DNA from 4 places in the Corynebacterium uberis genome. Region 4 is predicted to be linked to each of the others. Evidence: predicted binding sites of a transcription regulator. Region 4 holds the regulator's gene; each other region holds the start of a gene.
What was found. The regulator LexA, encoded in region 4, represses DNA repair genes until DNA is damaged. The targets are predictions, from matches to a motif close to CGAACANNTGTTCG.
Positions count from the first base shown of each region.

Region 1: LH390_RS10820 (HNH endonuclease signature motif containing protein) is a predicted target of LexA. The motif match lies at 1,234-1,247, and genes of this name have one in related genera.
Region 2: LH390_RS04855 (HNH endonuclease signature motif containing protein) is a predicted target of LexA. The motif match lies at 1,525-1,538, and genes of this name have one in related genera.
Region 3: LH390_RS02440 (error-prone DNA polymerase) is a predicted target of LexA. The motif match lies at 1,773-1,786, and genes of this name have one in related genera.

Region 1 is NZ_CP085051.1:2,371,772-2,375,006, forward strand. Features, by position in the region: gene LH390_RS10805 (hypothetical protein) at 1-151, shown strand, start outside; gene LH390_RS10810 (hypothetical protein) at 144-758, shown strand; gene LH390_RS10815 (hypothetical protein) at 770-1,132, opposite strand; gene LH390_RS10820 (HNH endonuclease signature motif containing protein) at 1,350-2,777, shown strand; gene LH390_RS10825 (acyl-CoA carboxylase subunit beta) at 3,078-3,235, opposite strand, start outside.
Region 2 is NZ_CP085051.1:1,038,883-1,042,117, reverse strand. Features, by position in the region: gene mnmA (tRNA 2-thiouridine(34) synthase MnmA) at 1-210, opposite strand, end outside; gene LH390_RS04855 (HNH endonuclease signature motif containing protein) at 257-1,471, opposite strand; gene LH390_RS04850 (PTS sugar transporter subunit IIABC) at 1,754-3,235, shown strand, end outside.
Region 3 is NZ_CP085051.1:527,827-531,061, reverse strand. Features, by position in the region: gene LH390_RS02440 (error-prone DNA polymerase) at 1-1,751, opposite strand, end outside; gene LH390_RS02435 (MetQ/NlpA family ABC transporter substrate-binding protein) at 1,926-2,783, shown strand; gene LH390_RS02430 (methionine ABC transporter ATP-binding protein) at 3,033-3,235, shown strand, end outside.
Region 4 is NZ_CP085051.1:1,434,541-1,437,775, forward strand. Features, by position in the region: gene hrpA (ATP-dependent RNA helicase HrpA) at 1-305, shown strand, start outside; gene nrdR (transcriptional regulator NrdR) at 312-764, opposite strand; gene lexA (transcriptional repressor LexA) at 1,667-2,392, shown strand; gene LH390_RS06665 (DeoR/GlpR family DNA-binding transcription regulator) at 2,691-3,235, shown strand, end outside.

The sequences.
Region 1 (3,235 bases), 940 kb from region 4:
CAACTCGCACTGCGACACCCCCAACCGCGCCGCCGCCCAGGAATCCACGGAGCTTCTCACATCGCTTCTCGACGCCCCCACCTCCCTCAGCCCCGAGCGCACCGCACGGCTCGCAGAACTCCTGCCCGCCATCCGGGCCTGCCATGCCTAGAGTCCACTGGTTTCCCGCCTGGCTGCGCGCCGGAGCCGGCGGGATGGCCAGCTATCTCATAGCCCTGGGCTGCTTTGTTGCCGTCCTCTGGGGTGCAGGCGCATTGCTGGGGGTGTTGCCCCGCGAGGTGGTCTACCTCGCCGGAAGCTTCGCCGGGCTCTACACCGCGCTGATCACCCCGCCGCAGGACGGGACGTTTCGGGGGCGCGGGGCAGGCCGAACTTTGGTGCTAGTTCCCACCACCCGCTGGGGCAGGCTCGCCGCCTGGAACGCCTGGCACGCGGTGGTACTGGGGGCGATCGCTACCCCCGTCATCGCCGCCAGCGGCGTCGGCCCCGTAGTTGCCCCCGTGCTCTTTGTGTTCGGATTCCTGACCGTCGTGGCCACCGCGCGCTGGGGCGACGGGTTCCCCGGATTCATCGCCGGCGTGTTTGCCATCATCGTCGGCGGATTCACCGCGTGGGAACCCTACTCGGCGTGGACCTTCGGGTGGCTCTACGCGGGGCAGATTGGTGTGGCGCACGGTGTGGCGGTGGTAGTTCTGGTGGGGCTGGGCGTGCTCGCTGCGGGGCGGGCGTGGCGAGGGTGCGGAAGGGGGCGTCGATAAGCGTTCGGAGACTAAGCCTCCGGGCCCTCGGGGGTGGCGTAGACGGGCTTGCCCAGGGCAGCAACCTCCGCATAGCCGGCAGCCTTCAGGGCGTCAACGATGCGGTGGAAATAGTCCTGATCAGCGTCTTCGTCGAAGGAGTCCAGGAGCGAGATGACGGGGAACTCGCCGTCGTAGCGCACCGAAACCAGCGGGTGGCCGGCCTCCGCCTCAATGGCGGCGATGGCCTCTTCCGCGCGCTGCTGCTGGATCTGGCCGTGACTGTTGTCCACCACCGCGGGGCTGGGCGCGGCGGCCTCCTGAGCGAGGGCGGGCGTGGCCGACGCGGCGATCCCCGCGAGAGCTACAGCACACACGATTGGCTTGAGCGTCATAAGCATTCTCCTAAGGTTCGGGTTTGAGTGGACATTTACGTGTTTGAGTTTACGTGGCGGGGTGGTTCTGCGGGGGCCGGGGTGCGGTTTTTGGAGGGGTTCGAACGGCTGTTCGTACGGTTTCGGGGCTGGGTCACGGCGGTGTTTTATAATGTCAGCAACAACCGCGGAAACATACAATACCGCAGCTCACGGGGATATTTTAGGGGGTGAAACAGTGACCGCACCAGCGGACATCGCCGGGCTCATCGGCACCGTCGCACAAGCCATGCACACGCTGTGTGACCTCATCACAGACGCGCCCGACGCCGCCCTCTTCCACGCCAACCGCGACGCCTTCTTAGAACTCGAACGCGCCTGGAACCTCAAAGCCAGCCTCGACCCCGCCATCGCGCACGCCGCCGACAAAGCCGAAGCCGGACGACTCGTCGGCTCCAGCCGCACCGTCGACTACCTCACCCGCACCTACGGACTCTCCTTCACCGAAGCCCAATCCCGGCTGCGCAGCGCCGCGCACCGCTACGGGCCGGCGCCTGTGCCTGCGCCTGCGTCTGTGCCCGCGTCTGTGCCGTCGCGGGAGGCCGAGCCGGAGCCGGAGCCCCTGCCCGAAGTACAACAGCGCCGCGAGCGTGCCCGCCGCAGCCGACTGAGCAAGGAAAAGCTCGCGATTATCGACGCCGAACTCGCCCGCCTCTCCACACACGTCGCCACCGAACGCGACCGCCTACGCAGCGCCGCCATCGATGAAGCCTGCCACCGAAACCCCGAAGACCTCCAAGAATGGGTCCGCGCCCGCGTCCGCCACTGCAACAGGCGCGTCATCGACCCCCTCGAACCCATGCGCAAACGCACCTTCTGGATCGGCAAAACCGACCACCTCGGCGGCGCCACCTTCGGCGGCTACGCGCCGCCCGCCCTCCTAGCACTCCTCGATTCCACACTCGCCCCCGCTCGCAACAAGGGCGCCTTCGGGCCAGACCTCGACGGCACCACCCCCGCACCCGGGCTCGACGACCGCCGCACCGTCGCCCAACGCCGCCTCGACGGCCTCTGGCACATCCTGCGCAACCACGGCACCGACTCCGCGACCCGCGCCGGCGGTGCAGCAAGCCTGGTCATCAGCGTCGACGCCGCCGAACTCACCGAAGCCGACGCCCGCACCCACCTACCCCACTGGCCCACCAACACCCACGCCCAACTCACCCCCATCGACCTCCTCATGGTTGGCCTTGCGCGTTACGACGTCGGCGTCCTCCACGACCACGACACCGGCACCGTCCTCCACGCCGGCCGCAGCCGCCGCACCGCCAGCCTGCTCCAACGCCTGGCACTCTTCGCCGAACAACTCGTCTGCTCCCACCCCGGATGCACCCAACCCGCCTGCCAAACCGACGTCCACCACATCGTCCCCTGGCTCAAACAAGGCCGCACCGACATAGAAAACCTCACCCTCCTATGCAGACGCCACCACACCGACAACAATGACAACCACGACGGCGCCCACAACATGGGCCACGCCGAACGCGACCCCCACACCGGCCGCGCCGGCCACCGCATACGCACGCGTACACGTACCCAAGCTCCGGAATCGGTGGGATCCCCGGAGCCCGGCCCATCCCCGCCGCGCAGCACCGACTCCTCCTGACGGCCACTCCGAACCACACGCGGGTGGGCGGGGGCTCAGGGCTGCGCTCCCCTGCTTGGGGGCTGTTCGGGGCTGCCTCGGGATTGTTGCGCGAGACTTGTCGAAGCTGCTCGGCGCTCCTTGGCCCTCCTAAGCCCTGCCCTCCCGAGGTTTTCGCCTGTCCACACCCGGACCCCGCTGGCTTTGCCGCCAGATCTGCTGTCATGCCCGCCACCAGGCCCGCCGCCAGCGCCCCGGGAGGCGCCCGAGGATGCGTCTGAGCCTGTCGCGATCAGGCCCCGTCAGCCGTCCTGGCGGGCGCTACAGCGGCGCGATCGTGTGCTTCTTCGGCAGATCCCGCTCATCCTTATCCGCCAGCTGCCGCAGCGCGCGCCGCAGCGCCAACCGAGTCTCATGGGGCTGAATCATCGCGTCAATGAACCCACGTTCCGCAGCAACATAAGGAGACGTCATGTTCT
Region 2 (3,235 bases), 400 kb from region 4:
GACGTAGAAGGGGATGCCCAGCTTGTCGCACACGCGGCGAGCGTCGGCGGAATCCTCCAGCGAGCAACACCCGCGCGAGGACTCGCGCACGGCTTGCGGGTCGCGGGAGAGTGCAAGGTGCACCCCGATGACCTCATGCCCGGCTTCCATGGCACGGGCGGCGGCAACGGAGGAATCTACTCCCCCGCTCATGGCGGCAAGGACCCGCACACCATCACCCCTTCTCTTCGCGTCTTTGTGCGGGACACGAGTGTAGTCACCACCATGGGCGAGTATCCAAACCGACCTCCTCCCGCGCGGCCCTGCGCGCCAGTTCGCGGGCACGCTCGCACCGCTGGCTGCGGTACTGCGCAATGGTGCGCGCCCAGGCGATTCCCCGGCAACTCAGCGGGCCGCTGGGCACCGATACTTGCCAGGTGGCATCATCCATCATCCACACGGCAATGCCGGTGGATGGGTCGAGGAGGTAGCGCACCACCCCATCGGTTTTCATATTGTGATGATGCTGGCACAGGTTGGCCAGGCCGTCGCAGCTGGTAGATCCCCCCTCGTGGTGGTTGATCCGATGGTCCTGCTGCGCGGTGTCAGCGGGATGGGTACAGCCCGGGAAGCGGCAGGTGCCGTCACGCCCATCCACCCACGCCGACAATCCCCGGGTGGCATCGTGGGCCGCGGTGTATTCGGTACGCGCGCTGTCCATGTCGCGCACCTGCGTCACCATGGACTCCCACTGCCGCTGGGAACGCTCGCTGAGCCAACCGGCCTGCGGCATCCACGCCGGGGCGGCCTCAATATCTGTGGCCTTATACAGGTTGAGGACCACTCGGGTGGTGCTCTTCTCCTTGACCAGGGCGACGAACGCCTCCCCCAGGGTGGTGTTGTCCTTGGCCGCACGGGCCCGCACGAGCTTGTCTAGCCACACGCCTTCATCAAGGTCCAGCGTGATAAGGAAATCGGAGGTGACATCGTTATGGTCTACCCCGTAGCGGCGTTGACGCGGCGGCTCCTTTTGGCCCGGAATAATCTCCGGATCCAGCGCCCGAATAATCTCGGTGAGCTTGGCTTCCAATTGCCGCACCGTAGGAAGCGCCTGCCCGGGAACCGTGGGCGTGAGATACGCAGTCAAATGCCTATCGACGTCCCCGAAATCCTCCCGATCAACAGCCTCCATGAGCCTGCCAATTGCCGTCACCCGATCCAGGTCCAGATGAAACAACTCATGCTGAAGCGCGTTGAGCAACGGCAGCCGAGACAGTACATCCAGTCCCACGATGATCGAGTTTTTCAACGTGTACGGCCGCGCGCCCGTGTCCTTGACCAGCCGGGCCACGGACGTGCGCATGGCCTCATCACCGCGCGGAACCTGGGATTCCCAGAAAAGATGGGTTGCGCGCACAATGTCCCGATAGTGCACAGCTACCGGATTTTCCGGGTCATTGACAGTGAAGTAACAGTCTGGTGTGACGGGCATTTCAAGGCCTCCCCCCTCCGGGGGCATGCTCTCCCCCCGGTACGCTCAGTCCCCGTTCACATGTTCCCCTCCCACTATACTCCCTTCCACCACCGCGTCAAGGTTCATCAGCCCAGGTTGTACAGTTAAGGCTCCACCATTGACCGGCACCACTTAGCCCCAGGCCGCCTCGAATGCACTTACTAGTGCGGCAGCACTGATTGGCCAAAAACCATCCCGCTTTCTCCCCCCGGTGTTAACCTGAACCGAAAGTTGCATGACCGCTTCCAAAGGAGCCCACGGATGGCCACACAATCCCTAGTAGCACCGGTCTCAGGCACCGTTATTGACCTGGCCGATGTCCCCGATCCCACCTTTGCCAAAGGCGCCCTAGGCCAAGGCTTTGGCATCGCCGATCCCACGGACACCACCGTCGTCTCCCCCGTCACCGGCACGGTGACCATGGTGGCGCGGACCAGCCATGCCATCGGACTGCATACCGAAGACGGCCTAGACGTGCTGGTCCACCTGGGCATCGACACCGTTGAGCTGCAGGGACGCCCCTTCGCGCTGAGCGTGGTCAAGGGCGATCAGGTCCAGGCAGGCGACGCCATCGCCACCTGGGACACCGAGCTTGTTGCGCAGGAAGGCAAGTCCACCTGCACCATCGTCGCCGTCACCAACTCAGCCACCACCTGCGAGCGTATCGACGCCCACGTGGGAACCGTGAGCGCAGGCGACCCGGCGGCAACAATCGTCCGCAGCGGCGAGGACGAGCCTGAGCAGCAGCAGCCGCAGGATGAGCAGCCTGCCGCCGCCGTCGCCCCACTGAGCCAGGACCAGCTGGCCGCCGCCATCATTGACGGGGTCGGTGGCGCTGAGAATATTCGCAACCACACCCACTGCATCACCCGGCTGCGCTTCAACCTCAAGGACGAATCCCAGGCCCGCACTGAGTATCTGCAGGGTCTCGACGGGGTCATCGAGATCATCCGCGCCGGCGGGCAATATCAAGTGGTCATCGGCCCCGGTGTGGAGGACCTCTATGACACCCTGGCTGCGCAGCTCGGCGGTGCCGATGATGCCCCTGCGCTGGCGGGGGACGTCGACAAGCCCACGACCACCTGGGGATGGGTCAAGCATGGCTTTGCCTCCCTCATCGGTGTGATCACCGGGTCCATGATTCCGGTCATTGGACTGCTGGCCGCCTCCGGCATTATCAAGGGAATCCTGTCCCTGCTGCTGAACTTTGACGTCATCACCAAGACGTCATCCACCTTCATCCTCATCGACGCGATGAGTGACGCCGTGTTCTACTTCCTGCCCATCTTCGTCGGCTTTACCGCCGCACGCAGGCTCGGCGCGGACCCCATCATCGTGGCCATCATCGGCGGTGTGATCACCTACCCCGCCATCATCAAACTGGCGGAAGGCGATGCCTCCTCCAGCCTGCTGGGTATGCCCCTCAACGCGGACTTCTTCGGGCTGCCCTTCCACGTAGCCCAGTACTCTTACTCCATCTTCCCCATCATCGTCGCCGCCTGGCTGGCCTCCATCCTCGAACCCCAGCTCAAGCGCTTCATCCCAACCACCGTGCGCATGATCTTCCTGCCCCTGGTGGAGGTCGTGGTGGTCTCCCTGGCAATCCTGCTGCTCCTGGGCCCCGTGGTCATGTTCATCTCCACCGGCATTGCCAACGGCATCCAGGCGCTCTATGACCTCTCCCCGACCATCTCCGGGCTGTTCATCGGCGGGTTCTACCAGTCCCTGGTCATCTTCGGCCTG
Region 3 (3,235 bases), 910 kb from region 4:
TGCGCCACCAGATCCACCATGTGGTGCAGCGCCTCCAGCATGCCCAGGCCCAGCAGGTCAAACTTCACCAGCCCGGCGCCCGCGCAGTCATCCTTGTCCCACTGCACCACGGAGCGATCCTTCATGCGCGCCCACTCGGTGGGCACCACGCGCGCTAGCGGACGATCACAGATGACCATACCGCCGGAGTGAATGCCCAGGTGGCGGGGCTGGCCAAGGAACTGGTGCGCAAGCGTAGCCACGTCTTCTGGCACCTCATGGACCCCTTGCGCCCAGGAGTCAGCCGCGCCCTGCGGGTAGCCCAGAGCGCGCGCGGCATCGCGGGTAGCGCCCTTGCGGCGATAGGTAATCACGTTGGCCACCTGGGCGGCGTTGTCGCGCCCGTAGGTGGCATAAACATACTGGATGACCTCCTCGCGGCGGGTCGATTCGATGTCTAGGTCAATGTCTGGTGGGCCGTCGCGTTCCGGGGAAAGAAAGCGCTCAAAGAGCAGCCCGGCGCTGATCGGTTCCGCGTTGGTGATCCCCAGGGCGAAGCACACCGCGGAGTTCGCCGCCGAGCCGCGGCCCTGACAGTAGATGTTTTCCCGGGCACAAAAATCCACGATGCCCAGCACGATGAGGAAGTAGCCCGGAAAGTTCAGCTCCTCAATGACCCCCAGCTCATAATCGATCTGGGCCCACGCCCGGCGCTGAACGTCCGCGCTGCGCGCCGCGTAGCGCCGCTGGCCCCGGGTGCGCGTCAGGTGGGCCAGCCACGTCATCTCCGTGTAGCCCTGCGGGGTGGGGCAGTCCGGAAGCTGGGGGGCCACCAGGTTAAGGGTGAAGGCACACTCCGCCGCAATTTCGCAGGTCTGTGCGATCTCTGCCGAGCGGTCGGGGGCCAGGGCCGCCACCTGCTGCCCGGAGCGCAACCACGGCGCCCCCATGGGGTGCAGGCGCGGGGCGGCCTGCCCCACGGATTCCCGGCACGCCAAGGCCCGCTTGGCCGCAGCCAGGCGCACCCCGTCCCGGGTGGCGGCGGCCGGGGCGGCGCTGATAATGGCCCGCAGTCCCGCCCGCCCGCTGCGCGCGCACCGCTGGCGGGCGGCGTCGAGAGCCATGGCGTGATCAGCATCCTCCGGGACCATGGTGGCCTGGTACTCCAGGACCACCCCCTGGGGCCCAAAGCAGTCCACCAGTTCCTCCAGGCGGTCTGCCCAGGTGTGATTGGCCAGCACTAGGCACGTCCCGGCCAGGCGCTGCGCAAGTTGCGCAAGCGGCGGATAGGCCACCTGCCCCTTGGTCCCGGTGACCATGTGCGCATGGGTCAAGACCTGGCATAACGCCTGGTATCCCGCCGGTCCGCGGCAGATGACCGGCAGGACGGCGCCACCAGCACTGTCTAGGGTCAGCTCCGCGCCGATGATGGTGGGCAGGCCGGCCTTGGCTGCGGCCTCGGCAAAGCGCACCACGCCATAGAAACCATCCCGGTCGAGCAGCCCCAAGCCGCACAGGCCCAGCTCGACTGCGCGGGCGACGAGCTCCTCCGGCTCGGAGGCGCCGCCGAGGAAGCTGTAGGAGCTGACCGCATGCAGCTCGGCGAAGGGGATGGACGGGGCGCGCCGTGCGGGTGGCTCCGGTGCCGCGGTGGGGGGAGGGGGCGTCGTCAAGCTGGGGGGACCTGCCGGGATAAGGTCCGGGTGGGGGCGCCCGGAGAGGATCCTTTCTATGCGCGACCATCCCAGGGCCGACCCGCCGTGAAAACGCATGCTTTCACCCTAGCGCAGAATCGAACACCCGTTCCACGATGGGGGCCGGGTACAGCCGCAGAGTGACACGCTCTGTCTAGCCCGCAGACCCGTTTGTAGACCGAGCGGTACGGTGGCTGCTATTGTCGCTTCCAAGTTCTTTTCCACAAAACACTCCCCCGAAAGGTCCCACCCATGAAACTGCGCGCACTGTTTGCCACCATCGGCGTCGCCGCCATCGCCGCAACCGGCCTGACCGCCTGCGGCAGCGAAGATACCATCAAGATCGGCACCACCGACTCCGCCAAGAAGGCCTGGCAGGTCTACGAAAAGAAGGCTCAGGAAGCCGGCATCAACCTCACCGTCCAGGACTTCTCCGATTACAACACCCCCAACGACGCCCTGGCCCAGGGCCAGCTGGACGTCAACCTCTTCCAGCACCTGAAGTTCCTGGCCAACTACACCGCCGGCACCGGCCAGAAGCTCACCCCCGTCGGCTCCACCGAGGTTGTCCCCCTGGCGCTGTTCTGGAAGGATCACTCCTCCCTCGACGGCATCGAAGGCAAGTCCGTGGCCATCCCCAACGACTCCACCAACCAGGGCCGCGCCATCAACGTCCTAGTCCAGGCCGGGCTGATCACCCTGAAGAAGAAGGACACCCTCGACCCCACCCCCGCCGACATTGACGCCGGGTCCTCCAAGGTCACCGTCACCCCCGTCGAAGCCGCCCAGTCGCCGGTGGCCTACGGTGAGGGCCAGCCGGCCATCATTAACAACTCCTTCCTGGACCGCGCCGGCATCGACCCGAAGACCTCCGTCTTCCAGGACGATCCCTCCAGCGCCAGCGCGGAGCCCTTTATCAACGTCTTTGTCACCCGCGAAGAAGACAAGGACAATGACAAGATTGCCAAGCTCGTCGAGCTGTGGCACGACCCGGACGTCCAGGCCGCCGTCGCCGAGGACTCCAAGGGCACGTCCGTGGAGGTCAAGCGCTCCCCCGAAGAGCTCCAGCAGATCCTGCACAAGCTCGAAGAGTCGGCCACCAGCAAGTAGGCCCGCACCCGCCCGCCCCCACCGGGCGGGCACGCGTCCCTCTTGCCCTCCTCTGACTTTCACCTTTCCCCCTTATCCATCAGCCTCACAGTGAGAGCGAGCACCACCCCCGTGGCACCAACATCGCCATCGCCCCACAACGCGCACGACCCCAACACGCCCGCCGTACCGGCAGAGCAAGCCGTACCGGCCGAGCAGGCCACACCGGCCGCACCGGCACACGCCGAGCGCTCCCAGCGCGGCACCCGCCTGGAGTTTAGGGAAACCACCAAGGTCTTTCCCTCGCGCAACAAGAAATCCCAGGAGACCACGGCCGTCAACGGCGTGACCCTGACCGTCGAGCCCGGGGAGATCCTGGGCGTGATCGGCTATTCCGGCGCCGGCAAGTCCACGCTGGTCCGCCTGATCAACGGCCTGGACACCACCACTTCCGGCCAGCTGTTGCTCGACGG
Region 4 (3,235 bases):
GCATGGGACATTTGAAGCATCTGTCCAGGTACCTCACCGCGATGGAGATTCGGCTCCAAGATATGGCCAGCAACCCTGACCGTGACGCCCAACGTCAGGATGAAATCGCCGACGTTGAGCAAGCGCTCGATCAGGTGTTGGCGCGTAAAACCCCCGCGACGGCGAAGACCACGGCGGTTAAGGATATTCGCTGGATGATCCAGGAGCTGCGGGTGAGCCTTTTTGCCCAGCGGCTGGGTACAGCCAGGCCGGTGTCGCGCAAACGGGTGCTCAACGCCATCGACAAGGTGGCACGGCACCGCTAAGTCCGGTTAACGGCGATCAAGCCGGTGGAGAAGCCGGATCTCCTTTTCAAAGTCCGCGGCGGACTCGAAGGACTTGTACACGGAGGCGAAGCGCAGGTAAGCCACCTCATCGAGTTCCCGCAAAGGGTTAAGGATGGCCAGGCCGATGGCATTGGCTTTGATGTGCGAGCCATGATCGCGCCGGACGGCCTCCTCGACCTCTTGGGCCAGCCGCTTGAGAGCATCATCAGAGACATTCCTGCCCTGGCAGGCCCGGCGCACACCGGTGATGACTTTCTCCCTGCTGAAGGGCTCAGTCACGCCGCTCCGCTTGACCACCAGCAACACGGCTTTTTCGATGGTGGTGAATCGGGTCTTGCACTTGGAACACTCCCGGCGCCGTCGAATGGCAGACCCTGCGTCCACGACGCGTGAATCGATGACCTTCGAATGATCATGATGGCAAAAGGGGCAGTACACCAGTGCTACCTTTCCACGCGTCGCCGGGGGGAACACGTGCGTCACACGCGCCGCAGACCATCCTAGTCTTTGCCCACCCCTCCTATCGCTGCACTCCTACGGTGTATCCCATTCCCGCAGGTGACTCCGGCACGACATCGGATTCCCCACCGCTGATGACAACCGCGCCGATGGTCAGGGCGAGTCCGAAGAGCCCACCAACTACATAGGTGGTGATGCGATCTAGACGTTCTGCGCGACGCCCTCGCGGTCCTGTTCGTTCCACAAACGTACCGCCGACCGATCCTTCCCACCCCACCGGGGAAGCTAGCTCCTCCCACTGACTCGAACGTGACAGCGTTCGAACAGGGGCAGCCTTGCCGGTACGAACATGGCTACCGATCGGATCCCACACGGCGACCGCGCAATTCGAGACCGCGGGGCGAGCAGCCGTGATGTTACTGGTGGATACGGGGTTTAATGAGAGGGTCATAGGGGTACTCCTTTCACGAGAGTGGGCCACGTCCGTTACCGACACACAGAGACTAGCAACCTGCCGTGACACTCGAACACTAGGTTCGTACACGTTTGCGATTCATCGTTTCCCTGTTCGTTATAGCACTCATGGCGAAGGCGCGCTAGCGACACGCGGAAAAATCTCGAACACCCGTCCCAACACTGCGGGTGATCGTGTAGGGTTTGGGGCAAGAAGGGTTCCCACGATCCTGGGGAAAGATCACCACCGGGGCGCGGGGGCGCAGCACCGCAGCATGGTCTCCACAGCCTTGTGTCGGCTCGCCACCGATCGCCTCCCGGCCCCTCCCCGGAACCATGACACCCCGTTATTCAGTCCAACTAAGCAACCGTCAGCGAGACCGCGACTAGCCCCGACTAGTCCGCACCGAAGTCAAGGAGCACCACACATGGCACGCACGCCCCGGCAGAAGGCGAATAAGAAGTCGCCGCAGCCGACCTCTACCCCCAAGAATCCCGACCCCGCCAGCCTTTCGGACCGGCAGCGCCGAATCCTTGAGGTCATTCGGGACGCCGTAGTCCTGCGCGGCTATCCGCCGAGCATCCGTGAGATTGGGGATGCCGCAGGGCTGCAATCCACCTCCTCCGTGGCCTACCAGCTCAAGGAGCTGGAGAAGAAGGGATTTTTGCGCCGGGATCCCAACAAGCCCCGGGCCGTAGATGTGCGCCACTTGCCCGGAGACCCCAAGCGCGGTCCAAAGAGCTCTGCCCCGCAGGCTGACGTCCCCCCGGAGGCGGCAGCGACGTCCTATGTTCCCATCGTCGGCAACATCGCGGCAGGATCGCCGATTTTGGCCGAGCAAAACGTGGACGAATACTTCCCCCTGCCCACCGATGTTGTCGGCGGCGGTGAGCTGTACATGCTGCGCGTCTCCGGACAATCAATGCAGGATGCCGGAATTTTCGACGGCGATTGGATCGTCGTACGCGCACAACCCGTAGCAGAAGAAGGCGAATTTGTTGCCGCCTTGCTCGACGGAGAAGCCACGGTCAAGGAATTTCATAAGGACTCCACCGGAGTTTGGCTGCTTCCCCACAATGACGCCTATGACCCCATTCCCGGTAATGAAGCCGAGATCATGGGCAAAGTCGTCTCCGTGATGCGCAAACTCTAGACCACACCCCCGAGGATGAAGTCTCGCGCCGAAACCTCGACCCACATCTGCGATCCAGCACCGTTTACCGCCCCCGCTTGTGGTAGCCCTTTCGGTTGATCGGAACAGAAATCCCGATCAGGTACCGGACCGCAGAGTATCCCTGACCACTGATAACGGCCGTCTCGCCCCACAAAACGGGCATGACCACAATAAAAACAACATGGCCTAGCCGCGGCCATGTTGTTTTTTGTGGAATAATGGCAGGAAACTGGCGCGTCCTTGTTCCGGATACGCCCGACTGGAAAGGATCCCGAGCATGTACGCAGAGGAGCGGCGCCGACAGATCGCGTCGCAGACTGCCGTCGAGGGCCGCGTCAACGTCACGGAGCTTGCGAGCCGCTTCGAGGTCACCGCAGAAACCATCCGACGCGACCTGGCCGTCCTTGACCGAGAAGGACTGGTTCACCGGGTCCACGGTGGAGCCGTGGCCACGCAGTCTTTCCAAACTACGGAATTGTCCTTGGATGCCCGACTGCGTTCTGCGCCCAGCGCAAAGTCCGCCATCGCTCACGCGGCACTGGAATTTCTCCCCGACGCCAACGGCGGAATGTTCCTCGACGCCGGTACGACCGTCACGGCATTGTCCGATCTCATTGCAGAAAAGAGCCACTCCCACCAGTGGTCCATTGTTACTAATAGTCTGCCGATCGCATTAAATATGGCAAATAAGGGCTTCGGGGAAATTCAACTCCTGGGTGGCTCTGTTCGGGCCATTACCCAGGCGGTGGTTGGGGATACTGCACTGCGCACGCTGGCACTCATGCGCGCAGACGTGGCGTTCATCGGTACCAACGCGCTGAC